DNA from 2 places in the Streptomyces sp. NPDC038200 genome. Region 2 is predicted to be linked to the other one. Evidence: riboswitches for the same ligand, from Rfam matches in the RefSeq annotation. Region 2 holds a riboswitch; the other holds the start of a gene.
The links. A riboswitch is a leader RNA that binds a small molecule or an ion and turns the genes downstream of it on or off. The one in region 2 is predicted to bind cyclic di-AMP.
Positions count from the first base shown of each region.

Region 1: linked by a shared signal. The riboswitch ahead of ACZ7KF_RS01980 (M23 family metallopeptidase) and the one ahead of ACZ7KF_RS26680 (C40 family peptidase) in region 2 are both predicted to bind cyclic di-AMP.

Region 1 covers NZ_JBVJYH010000001.1:467,807-472,711, forward strand. The annotation lists gene ACZ7KF_RS01965 (bifunctional acetate--CoA ligase family protein/GNAT family N-acetyltransferase) at 1-606, opposite strand, end outside; gene ACZ7KF_RS01970 (HPr family phosphocarrier protein) at 785-1,066, shown strand; gene ACZ7KF_RS01975 (GntR family transcriptional regulator) at 1,259-1,945, opposite strand; gene ACZ7KF_RS01980 (M23 family metallopeptidase) at 2,144-2,899, opposite strand; cyclic di-AMP (ydaO/yuaA leader) riboswitch at 2,912-3,074, opposite strand; gene ACZ7KF_RS01985 (M16 family metallopeptidase) at 3,285-4,673, opposite strand; gene ACZ7KF_RS01990 (M16 family metallopeptidase) at 4,670-4,905, opposite strand, start outside.
Region 2 covers NZ_JBVJYH010000014.1:172,664-177,568, reverse strand. The annotation lists gene ACZ7KF_RS26705 (8-amino-7-oxononanoate synthase) at 93-1,220, shown strand; gene ACZ7KF_RS26700 (DUF397 domain-containing protein) at 1,278-1,499, opposite strand; gene ACZ7KF_RS26695 (helix-turn-helix domain-containing protein) at 1,509-2,369, opposite strand; gene ACZ7KF_RS26690 (ATP-binding protein) at 2,583-3,038, shown strand; gene ACZ7KF_RS26685 (hypothetical protein) at 3,035-3,316, opposite strand; gene ACZ7KF_RS26680 (C40 family peptidase) at 3,462-3,935, opposite strand; cyclic di-AMP (ydaO/yuaA leader) riboswitch at 3,939-4,093, opposite strand; gene ACZ7KF_RS26675 (hypothetical protein) at 4,514-4,819, opposite strand; gene ACZ7KF_RS26670 (ATP-dependent Clp protease proteolytic subunit) at 4,828-4,905, opposite strand, start outside.

The DNA.
Region 1 (4,905 bases), on a different contig from region 2:
CTGCTCCCGCGCGCGCTGGACGGCGAGGGAGCGGTCGGTGGGTTCGAGGTCGAACTCCAGGCGGACGACGCCGTCCTCGAAGCTGCGCTTCTGGGTGTAGCCGGCGTCCGTGAACACCTTGATCATCTTGGTGTTGGCGGGCAGCACCTCGGCGGCGAAGCGCCGGATGCCCCGCTCGCGCGCGACGGCCGCGATGTGCTCCAGCAGGGCGGAGGCGACCCCGCGGCCCTGATGGGCGTCCTGCACCAGGAAGGCGACCTCGGCCTCGTCGGCGGGGCCGGAGGCGGGCAGACCGTCGGCGCCGATGCGGTCATAGCGTACGGTGGCGATGAACTCGCCGCCGATGGTGGCCGCGAGTCCCACCCGGTCCACGAAGTCGTGGTGCGTGAAGCGGTGGACGTCCTTGGCGGAGAGCCGTGGGTACGGCGCGAAGAAGCGGTAGTACTTCGACTCGTCCGAGACCTGCTCGTAGAAACTGACCAGGCGGTCGGCGTCATCAACGGTGATGGGCCTGATGCGCGCGGTGCCACCGTCGCGCAGCACCACGTCCGCCTCCCAGTGGGCGGGGTACTGGTGCCGGTCCTGCCGGTCCGCCGAGGTCTGCATGGGCCCCAGAGTACGGCTCGCGTAGGACAACGGCGCGAGGCAGTCTGTGGAGGACGACAAGCCGGACCGAGGCCGCGGTCCGGCTCCACACCGCGAGGGGACCTCGGTCCTTTCCGGGCACGCTTCACGATGTGGGAAACTGGTCTAGACAACCCTGAACACCGAAGGGCAGCAACACATGGCTGAGCGCCGCGTCAACGTCGGCTGGGCCGAGGGCCTCCACGCCCGCCCCGCCTCCATCTTCGTCCGAGCCGCCACGGCCGCAGGCGTCCCGGTGACGATCGCCAAGGCCGGGGGCAACCCCGTCAACGCGGCCTCCATGCTGGCCGTCCTGGGCCTGGGCGCCCAGGGTGGCGAGGAGATCGTCCTCGCCTCCGACGCCGAGGGGGCGGACGCCGCCCTCGACCGTCTGGCCAAGCTGGTCTCCGAGGGCCTGGAGGAGCTGCCCGAGACCGTCTGAGCGACCACCGCACAGAACGCCGGAGCCGCGTTCGCCCGCCGGGGCGGCGCGGCTTCGCCGTGTCCGGACCCGGGTTTATGCCGGACACACGCCCACCGCGCGGAACTCGCAACGGAATTCCGCGCACGCCTGAATTAGGGCAGCAAAAACCGCGCCCCACAGAATTATTCTTCTTTGTATACGGCGCCCTTGTTAAAGCCGCGGACTCGACATGTTTACGGCATGTTGCGAAGTCCTCACACGCTCCACGGCACCGGAAAAACGCAGCCGGTGCACCCCCGTCGCGCGCTCCGCGTGCAGCGCCGTCAGTGCCCGCGCCCGCTCCCCGTCCCCGCGCGCCACCGCGTCCACGATCGCCCCGTGCTCGGTCCAGGACTCCATCGGGCTCGGCGGCGCGTCCACCGCGTACATCCAGGCGATCTTGTGCCGCAGCTGAGTGAGCATCGAGGTCAGCGAGGGGCTGCCGGATGCCTGGGCGAGCGTCTCGTGGAACCAGCCGCCCAGCGAGCGCAGATCCTCGCTGTTGCCCCGCCTGGCCCGCTCCTGGCCCAGCCGGACCAGGCCGCGCAGCACCTTCAGATGGGCCTCGGTGCGCCGCTGGGCGGCCCGGGCGGCGCCCAGCGGCTCCAGCAGCACCCGCATCTCCAGCAGGTCGGCCGCCTCCTGCTCGGTCGGCTCGGCCACGCACGCGCCCGCGTGCCGGCGCGTCACCACGAAGCCCTCGGCCTCCAGGGTGCGCAGGGCCTCGCGCACCGGGACGCGCGAGACGCCGTAGCGGCGGGCCAGGACTTCCTCGGTGAGACGGCTGCCGCGCTCGTAGACACCGGCGACGATGTCGTCCCGGACAGCGGTGCACACCGAGTGCGCCGGAATACGCATGACCGACCTCCGCCTTAATCCCCGTGAAACGCCGACACTGGACGCCTGTTCCGTGACTCTATTCCAATGAGCGGGAATTTCCGATGGCGGGTCGTAATCCGTGGATATTTTTTGGACAGCGGGTCCGGCGGACACCTCGAAAAACGGCGAAAGCCCCGGCTCGACGAGCCGGGGCCTCGGACGGTCGTGCGTCGGGCGTCAGACGTGCACTCCGTGGTTGCGGAGATAGGCGACGGGGTCGACGTCCGAACCGTACTCGGGGGTCGTGCGCGCCTCGAAGTGGAGGTGCGGGCCGGTGACGTTGCCCGTGGCGCCGGACAGGCCGATCTGCTGGCCCGGGACGATCTTCTGGCCCACCGCGACACCGATCGAGGACAGGTGCCCGTACTGGGTGTACATGCCGTCGGCCATGCGGATCACGACCTGGTTGCCGTACGCGCCGCCCCAGCCCGCGGAGACGACCGTGCCGGAGCCCACCGCGTGCACGGACGTGCCGCTGGCCGCGTGGAAGTCGATGCCGGTGTGCGAACCGGAGGACCACAGGGAGCTACTGGCCTGGTAGGCCGTGGAGACGAACGAGTGCGCGATCGGGGCCACGAAGGCGTTGAGCCGCTTGCGCTCGGCCTCCCGGGCGGCGCGGGCCTTGGCCGCACGCACCTCCTGGGCCCGCCTGGCGGCTTCCTTCGCCGCGGCCTCCTCGGCCGCCTTCTGCTCGGCGGCCTGCTGCTGGGCGGCGGCCTGGGCGTCGATCTCCTCGGCGACGTCGCCGGTGGCGGCCAGGACCGGGGTGAGGCCGGTCTGCTCCGCGGGGCTCTCGGCGGCGAGCGCCGGGGAGGCGGCGAGGGTGCCGATCACACCCGTGGTGGTGAGGGCCGCGATACCGGCCGCCTGAGCGGTGGTCCGCTTGACCCGGCCGGGCTTGCGGTGCTTCCCGGTGGCGCACATGAACGCCATGAAGTGGCTGGTCCTTTCCTTCCCTCTCGCCTACCGGGTTAGCTGACGGGTTCGGAGCAGGAAGGTCTCCTACGGGTCCCCCCGCTCTCGCGCGGGCACCCGATTCACCCCAGGGACTGCGTGGGTCCCCGGCTCCCCTGGCTCGCGCCGTACGGGGACTCGGCGATGACTGTCCGGTGCCGCGGGCGCGGCGCACTGCCTGACGAACAGCCCGCATGACGCTACGGCGGCCCGCTTTCAATCCTCAAACGCAAGCGGCTTTTTGTAGCGCATCCCACAGGGCAGACAGGCAACCTCTCCCGCAAAACGGGCATCTGGAGGAACGAGTGGAACAGCAGGGGCCCTGACGACCCGTAGGTCGCCAGGGCCCCGTGCGCGCGTGCCGTTACTCGGCCGACACCACGCTCACTTCACCGATGCCGAGCGCCTCGACCGGTGCCTTGATCTGGGCCGCGTCGCCGACGAGGACCGTCACCAGGCGGTCCACGGGGAAGGCGTTCACGACGGCGGCGGTGGCCTCCACCGTGCCCGTGGCGGCCAGTTGCCGGTAGAGCGTCGCCTGGAAGTCGTCGGGCAGATGCTGCTCGACCTGGTCGGCCAGCGTGCTCGCGACGGCGGCCGCCGTCTCGAACTTCAGCGGCGCCACGCCGACGAGGTTCTGCACGGCGACGTCCCGCTCGGCGTCGGTCAGGCCGTCCGCCGCGACGGTGCGCAGCACCTTCCACAGGTCGTCCAGCGCCGGGCCCGTGTTCGGGGTGTCCACGGAGCCGCTGATGGCGAGCATCGCCGCGCCCGTGCCGTCCGGCGCGGACCGCAGGACCTGCCCGAAGGAGCGCACGCCGTAGGTGTAGCCCTTCTCCTCGCGCAGGACGCGGTCCAGGCGGGAGGTGAGGGTGCCGCCGAGGCAGTACGTGCCGAGCACCTGGGCGGGCCACACCCGGTCGTGCCGGTCGGGGCCGATCCGGCCGATGAGCAGCTGCGTCTGGACCGCGCCGGGCCGGTCCACGATGACCACGCGCCCGGTGTCGTCGGCGGTCACCGGCGGCACCGGCCGGGGCTCGCCCGGGGTGCCGGTCCAGGCGCCCAGGGTGTCCCCCAGCAGCGCGTCCAGGTCCACGCCCGTCAGGTCGCCGACGACCACCACGGTGGCCGTGGCGGGCCGCACATGGCGGTCGTAGAAGGCGCGTACGGCCGCCGCGTCGATCTTCTCGACCGTCTCCTCGGTGCCCTGGCGGGGACGGGACATGCGCGCGGTCGCCGGGAACAGCTCCTTGGCGAGTTCCTTGGCGGCCCGGCGGGCGGGGTTGGCCAGCTCGTGCGGGATCTCGTCCAGGCGGTTGCGGACCAGCCGCTCGACCTCGCTCTCGGCGAAGGCGGGCGCGCGCAGGGCGTCGGCGAGCAGGCCGAGGCCCCTGGCCAGGCGGGAGGCGGGGACCTCCAGGCTGATCCGGACGCCGGGGTGGTCGGCGTGCGCGTCGAGGGTGGCGCCGGCGCGCTCCAGCTCGGCGGCGAACTCCTCGGCGGAGTGCTGGTCGGTGCCCTCGGAGAAGGCCCGCGCCATGATCGTGCCGACGCCGTCCAGCCCGGCCGGCTCGGCGTCCAGGGGCGCGTCCAGCAGCACCTCCACGGCGACGACCTGCTGGCCGGGGCGGTGGCAGCGCAGCACGGTCAGGCCGTTGTCGAGCGTGCCGCGCTCGGGGGCCGGGAACGCCCACGGCTTGGCGGCACCGGGCTGCGGCTGGGGGTGGAACTCCATGGTGGCGAGCTCGGTCACTTGGCCGTCTCCTCGTTCTCGTGGCCGGCCTCTACGATCGCTTCCGACTCGGGGTCCTCGGGGACGTCCGCGTCCTCGACCGACTCCGGGGACTTCGGCTCGTAGACGAGGACCGCGCGGTTGTCGGGGCGCAGACGGGCCTTGGCGACCTCCTGGACCTCCTCCGGCGTCACCTCCAGGACCCGCTCGACGGCCGTCAGGGCGAGCTGCGGGTCGCCGAACAGGACGGCGT
Region 2 (4,905 bases):
GAGCCGGTTCACCGTGTGGGTATTGCCACACCCTGGGTAGCTGGTCGTGCCGCTAGGGTCTGTCCGCTACCTACAAAAGCACCGGAGGACCCATGGCGTTCGGCTGGATCGACGAGCAGGCCCGGGCGCGCCGCAGCGCCGGACTGGTCCGCACCCTGCGCCCGCGCCCCGCCGACTTGCCGCTGCTGGACCTGGCGAGCAACGACTACCTGGGCCTGGCCCGCCATCCCGAGGTGACCGAGGGAGCGGCCGAAGCCGCCCGGACCTGGGGCGGCGGTTCCACCGGCTCCCGGCTGGTCACCGGCACCACCGCTCTGCACACGGAGCTGGAGCGGGCGCTGGCCGAATTCTGCGGTGTCGAGGCGGCCCTGGTGTTCTCCTCCGGATACGCGGCCAACCTGGCCGCGGTCACCACGCTCGGCCCGCACGGCTCGCTCATCGTCTCCGACGCGGGCAACCACGCGTCGCTCATCGACGGCTGCCGGCTCGCCCGGGGCGACCGCCAGGTCGTCGGGCACGCCGATCCCGAGGCCGTGCGCAAGGCTCTGGCCACCCACGCGGGCCCGGCGATCGTCGTCTCCGACACGGTGTTCTCCGTCGACGGGGACGAGGCGCCGCTGGCCGCGCTGGCCGCGGCGTGCCGGGAACACGGCGCGGGTCTGGTGGTGGACGACGCCCACGGGCTCGGCGTGCTGGGCGACGGCGGCCGGGGCGCGCCGTACGCGGCGGGGCTGGCGGGCGCGGACGACGTGGTCGTCACGGCCACCCTGTCCAAGTCGCTGGGCAGTCAGGGCGGGGTGGTGCTCGGCCCGGCCCGGGTGATCGACCATCTGGTCAACGCGGCCCGGACGTTCATCTTCGACACGGGCCTGGCGCCCGCGGCGGCCGGTGCCGCGCTGGCGGCGCTGCGGCTGCTGCGGCGCGAGCCCGAACGGGCGGCCCGGGCCCGGGAGGTGGCCGCGGAACTGCACGCACGGCTGACCGCCGCGGGCCTGGAGGCGGTACGTCCGGACGCCGCGGTGGTCTCCGTGCGGGCCCCGTCCCCGGAGCAGGCGGTGCGCTGGGCGGCCGACTGCCGTACGGCGGGCCTGGCCGTGGGCTGCTTCCGCCCTCCCTCCGTGCCCGACGGCATCTCCCGGCTGAGGCTGACCGCCCGCGCGGACCTCTCCGGGACCGAGATCGAACGCGCTGTACGAGTCATCGGCGAGACGCGACCATGAGTCGGCGTGACACGGCCGTGTGTCGCACGAAAAATGATTAGAGACGATCGAATCTGATCAGAGGGTGGTCACGAAGTCGGCCCAGCTGTCGGCGGAGAAGAGCAGTGCGGGTCCGGCCGGCTTCTTGGAGTCGCGCACGGCGAGCAGTCCGGCCCCGGGGCCGGAGCGCGGCCGGGCCGTCTCCACGCAGTTGTTGGCGCCCGTGCTGTAACTGCTGCGCAGCCAGCGCACGTCGTGCAGATCGGTACTGGCAGGGACGTTCCGAGGCAGTGCTGACATGGTGCCTCCTTACGCGCCGTCACCTATCCCGGCGATGTAGTCCAACGAGTCCTCGGGGGAAAGGGCGTGGAACTGAAGGGTGTTGAAGGCCTCGGAGTAGGCCATGAGGTCTTCTTTCCGCTCCAGATAGAGGCTACTCGTCAACTGGTCGAGAACAACAACATCCAGATCAGAAGTGCTCGGAAATGAGAAGATAACGAAAGGCCCGGTCAGGCCGACATGTGCTCCGGCCCCGAACGGCAGTACCTGCAGCCGTACTTGGGGCAGACGGGCGGCCTCCGTCAGCCGCTGAAGCTGCCGGGCCATCACCCCCGGCCCGCCGACCTCGCGGCGCAGCACCGCCTCGTCCAGTACGGCGCTCAGCACCAGCGGCGGATCCGACCGCAGCACGTCCTGCCTGGCCAGACGCACCTCCACCAGCGTGTCCAGGCGGTCCCCGGCCACGTCCTTCACCGCCGCCCGGGTCACCGCGCGGGCGTACTCGGGAGTCTGCAACAGCCCCGGCACGACCGTGGTCTCCAGGGTGCGCATCGCGCTCGCCTGCGACTCCAGGCTGATGAAGTCCCGGTAGGTGGGCGGCAGCACTCCGCGGTAGGCGTGCCACCAGCGGTGCCGGCCGCCCGCGTCCTGCGGCCCCGCCAGCATCAGCAGCACCTCGCGCAGATGCCGGTCCCGCACCCCGTAGGCGTCCAGCAGCAACCGCAGATCGGCCGGTTTCACACCGCTGGAGCCGGTCTCGATGCGGCTCACCTTCGACTGGTGCCAGCCCACCAGCCGGGCCGCCTCACCGCTCGTGAGCCCGGCGCCGGTGCGCAGCATGCGCAGTTCGGCGCCCAGTTTGCGGCGGCGCACTGCCGGACCGTTCTGCATGGGCTCCTCCTTACTCCCTACGGGCCGCCCGCATACGGCCTCTCGTCGCAGAGTTCACCGCATCGAGCGACAGATATATGCACATCTTGGTGGATCGCTCCCCGTGACCGGCCCGTTGGTGGCAGTCTGGCGAACAAGCACCAGTCCGGGACCGTACTCGAACCCCCCGCCGTCTGTCGGACCGCGGTCCCGTGGGAAAGGGACGACGTCGCCATGGCAGACCAGCTGGAAGCATCCGTCACTCTGCCGAGCGATCCCGCCTCGGTCTCCGCCGCGCGCTCCTACGTGGTGGGGACCCTCGCCGAGTGGGGCCTGCCGTCGGACACCGACGTGGCCGACACCGTGCGACTCATCGTGTCCGAACTCGCCACCAACGCCGTACAGCACACCTTCGGACAGTCACCCACCTTCACGGTCGACATCGCCTTGCACCACGACGCACACCTGCGCATCGGTGTCACGGACAGTCATCCACGCTTCCCGAAGAGACTGCCCGCCGCGGTCCAGCAGGACAACGGCCGCGGCATGGTCATCATCCGCTGGCTCACCGCGGAGTGCGGCGGCAGACTCCGGATCCGGCCCACCCGCGAGGGCGGCAAGACGGTCTCGATCGAACTCCCCTGGGCGATCCCGGCCGCACCGGTGACGGCGGGACAGCAGGAAACCTAGCGCACGGAGGCCCGCCGGACCCGGCCGAACGCCCCTCGCAGCAGCGCCCGGAAGGCGTCCGCCGCCGGATTCGTCCCGTCGTTCGTCTCGTCCGCGCGGTACGCCACCGAGACCGTGCGGCGTACCCCCTCCAGAGGCCGTACCCCGACCGGTGCGCTCGCGGAGAGCCGTACGTCCGGACGCGCCCGGCGGAATGCGCTCAGCGACGGCGGCAGCCTGAGGGCATGGACGGACAGCTCATCGTCTTCACCGGCACCCGCGGTGGGACTCGCGGCCATGCCGGTCGCCGACTTCACCTGCACCGGCCGGGCAGGCGGCTGCGCCGGCCCCGGGCCGCCCGTGGGCTTCAGGCGGGCACCGGGGTGACGCTGACGGCCCCGGGAGCGGCCCCGCTGCTGGAGCCGCTCCCGGACTGACGACGGATCAGCTGACCCGGCCGTACCACACGCTCTTCGTCCAGATCTTCTGGAGCTTCACCACGTCTCCGGTCTTCGGGGCGTGCCAGATCTTCCCGTGGCCGGCGTAGATGCCGACGTGGTAGACGCTGGAACCCGAGTGGAAGAAGACCAGGTCGCCCGCCTTGCGGCTGCGGGCGGAGATGTGGTGGGTCTTGTTGTACTGCTGGGCGGCGGTGCGCGGCAGCTTCTTGCCGGCCTTCTTGTAGGAGTAGAGCGTCAGCCCCGAGCAGTCGAACCGGCGCGGTCCGGTGGCACCCCACGAGTACGGCGCGCCCTTCTTGGACGCCGCGATGTGGAGTGCTTTCGTCGCTGTCGTCGCGGCCGAGGCCTCGGTGGCGAGACCGGGCACGGCGATGGAGCCGCCCACGGCGGCCAGGGTGAGGGCCGAGGCCGTGCCGGCCCGGGCCATCAGCGACGGGACACGATTGAGCGCAGTCATGCGCAACCCTTCGTCAGCCGCCTGTGAAGGATGACCTGTCGGATTCGGGCTGGCGAAGTAGCCCGGCCGCGTTGCCGCGGCTTCACCCCAAGGGCTGCTCGGAGCCTGACGTCCGTCTGTCTCGAACAGACGCGCATCCGTTCCGGCGACCCGCCTTGCTTGGGTCCTCCACTCCTGCCGATCCACTCCTGTCGACCGGTCATCCGGGCGGCGGCAGGACTCGGCGTCCGCCCGGACCGCCCCGCCGCGGTGGCGGGGGCTTGTCGTCAGACAGGGATCTTGACTCACTACTGTCCGAAAATCCCAACGGAATCGGGGATTTGTGGCGTTACTCACCACTCACCCGTTCGGGTGGACACTGCTCTGTTCGAGCCGCCGTCAGATCCCGTACGTAGCGCCGGACCTGCGACTTTGCGCCTTCTCGACGACTCACGGACCCGCGCGTCGCGCAACTCGGGAGGCCCGGAAAACGATCTGGAAGTACACCGGTCGGTGGTACGTCGTTCGGGTCGTTTCAACTCCGGTCCCGACGGCTCGTGTCGACGCGCGGGCCCGGCCGGGCCGGACGGGCGTCCGCCTCAGGCGACGCCGTCCGGCGGGAGCGCGACGCGAGCGGCCCGGCGCTCGCCGTCCAGCACCCGCAGCGCCCGTGCCAGCGTGTCCCCGTGCAGCTCCGTCTCGCCCCGCTGATGCATCAGTGTGAGCGCGTCCCGCAGCTCTGCCGCCTTGCGCACCAGAGCCTGGGCCGCCCGCAGCCCGCGGTAGGTGTCCCCCGGGCGGGCCGGGTTGACGCGGCCCAGCAGGTCGACCGCCTCCAGGTAACGGTCGATCAACTCGCCCTCGGCGCGGGTCAGGGCGGGCAGCGGTGGGAGTTCCGGCAGCATGGGCGGGCTCACCTCGCGTCCGGTGCGCCGGGTGTGTCCCGGCGGCTCGGCACGATGCCGTCCACCAGACCGTACGCGAGCGCTCC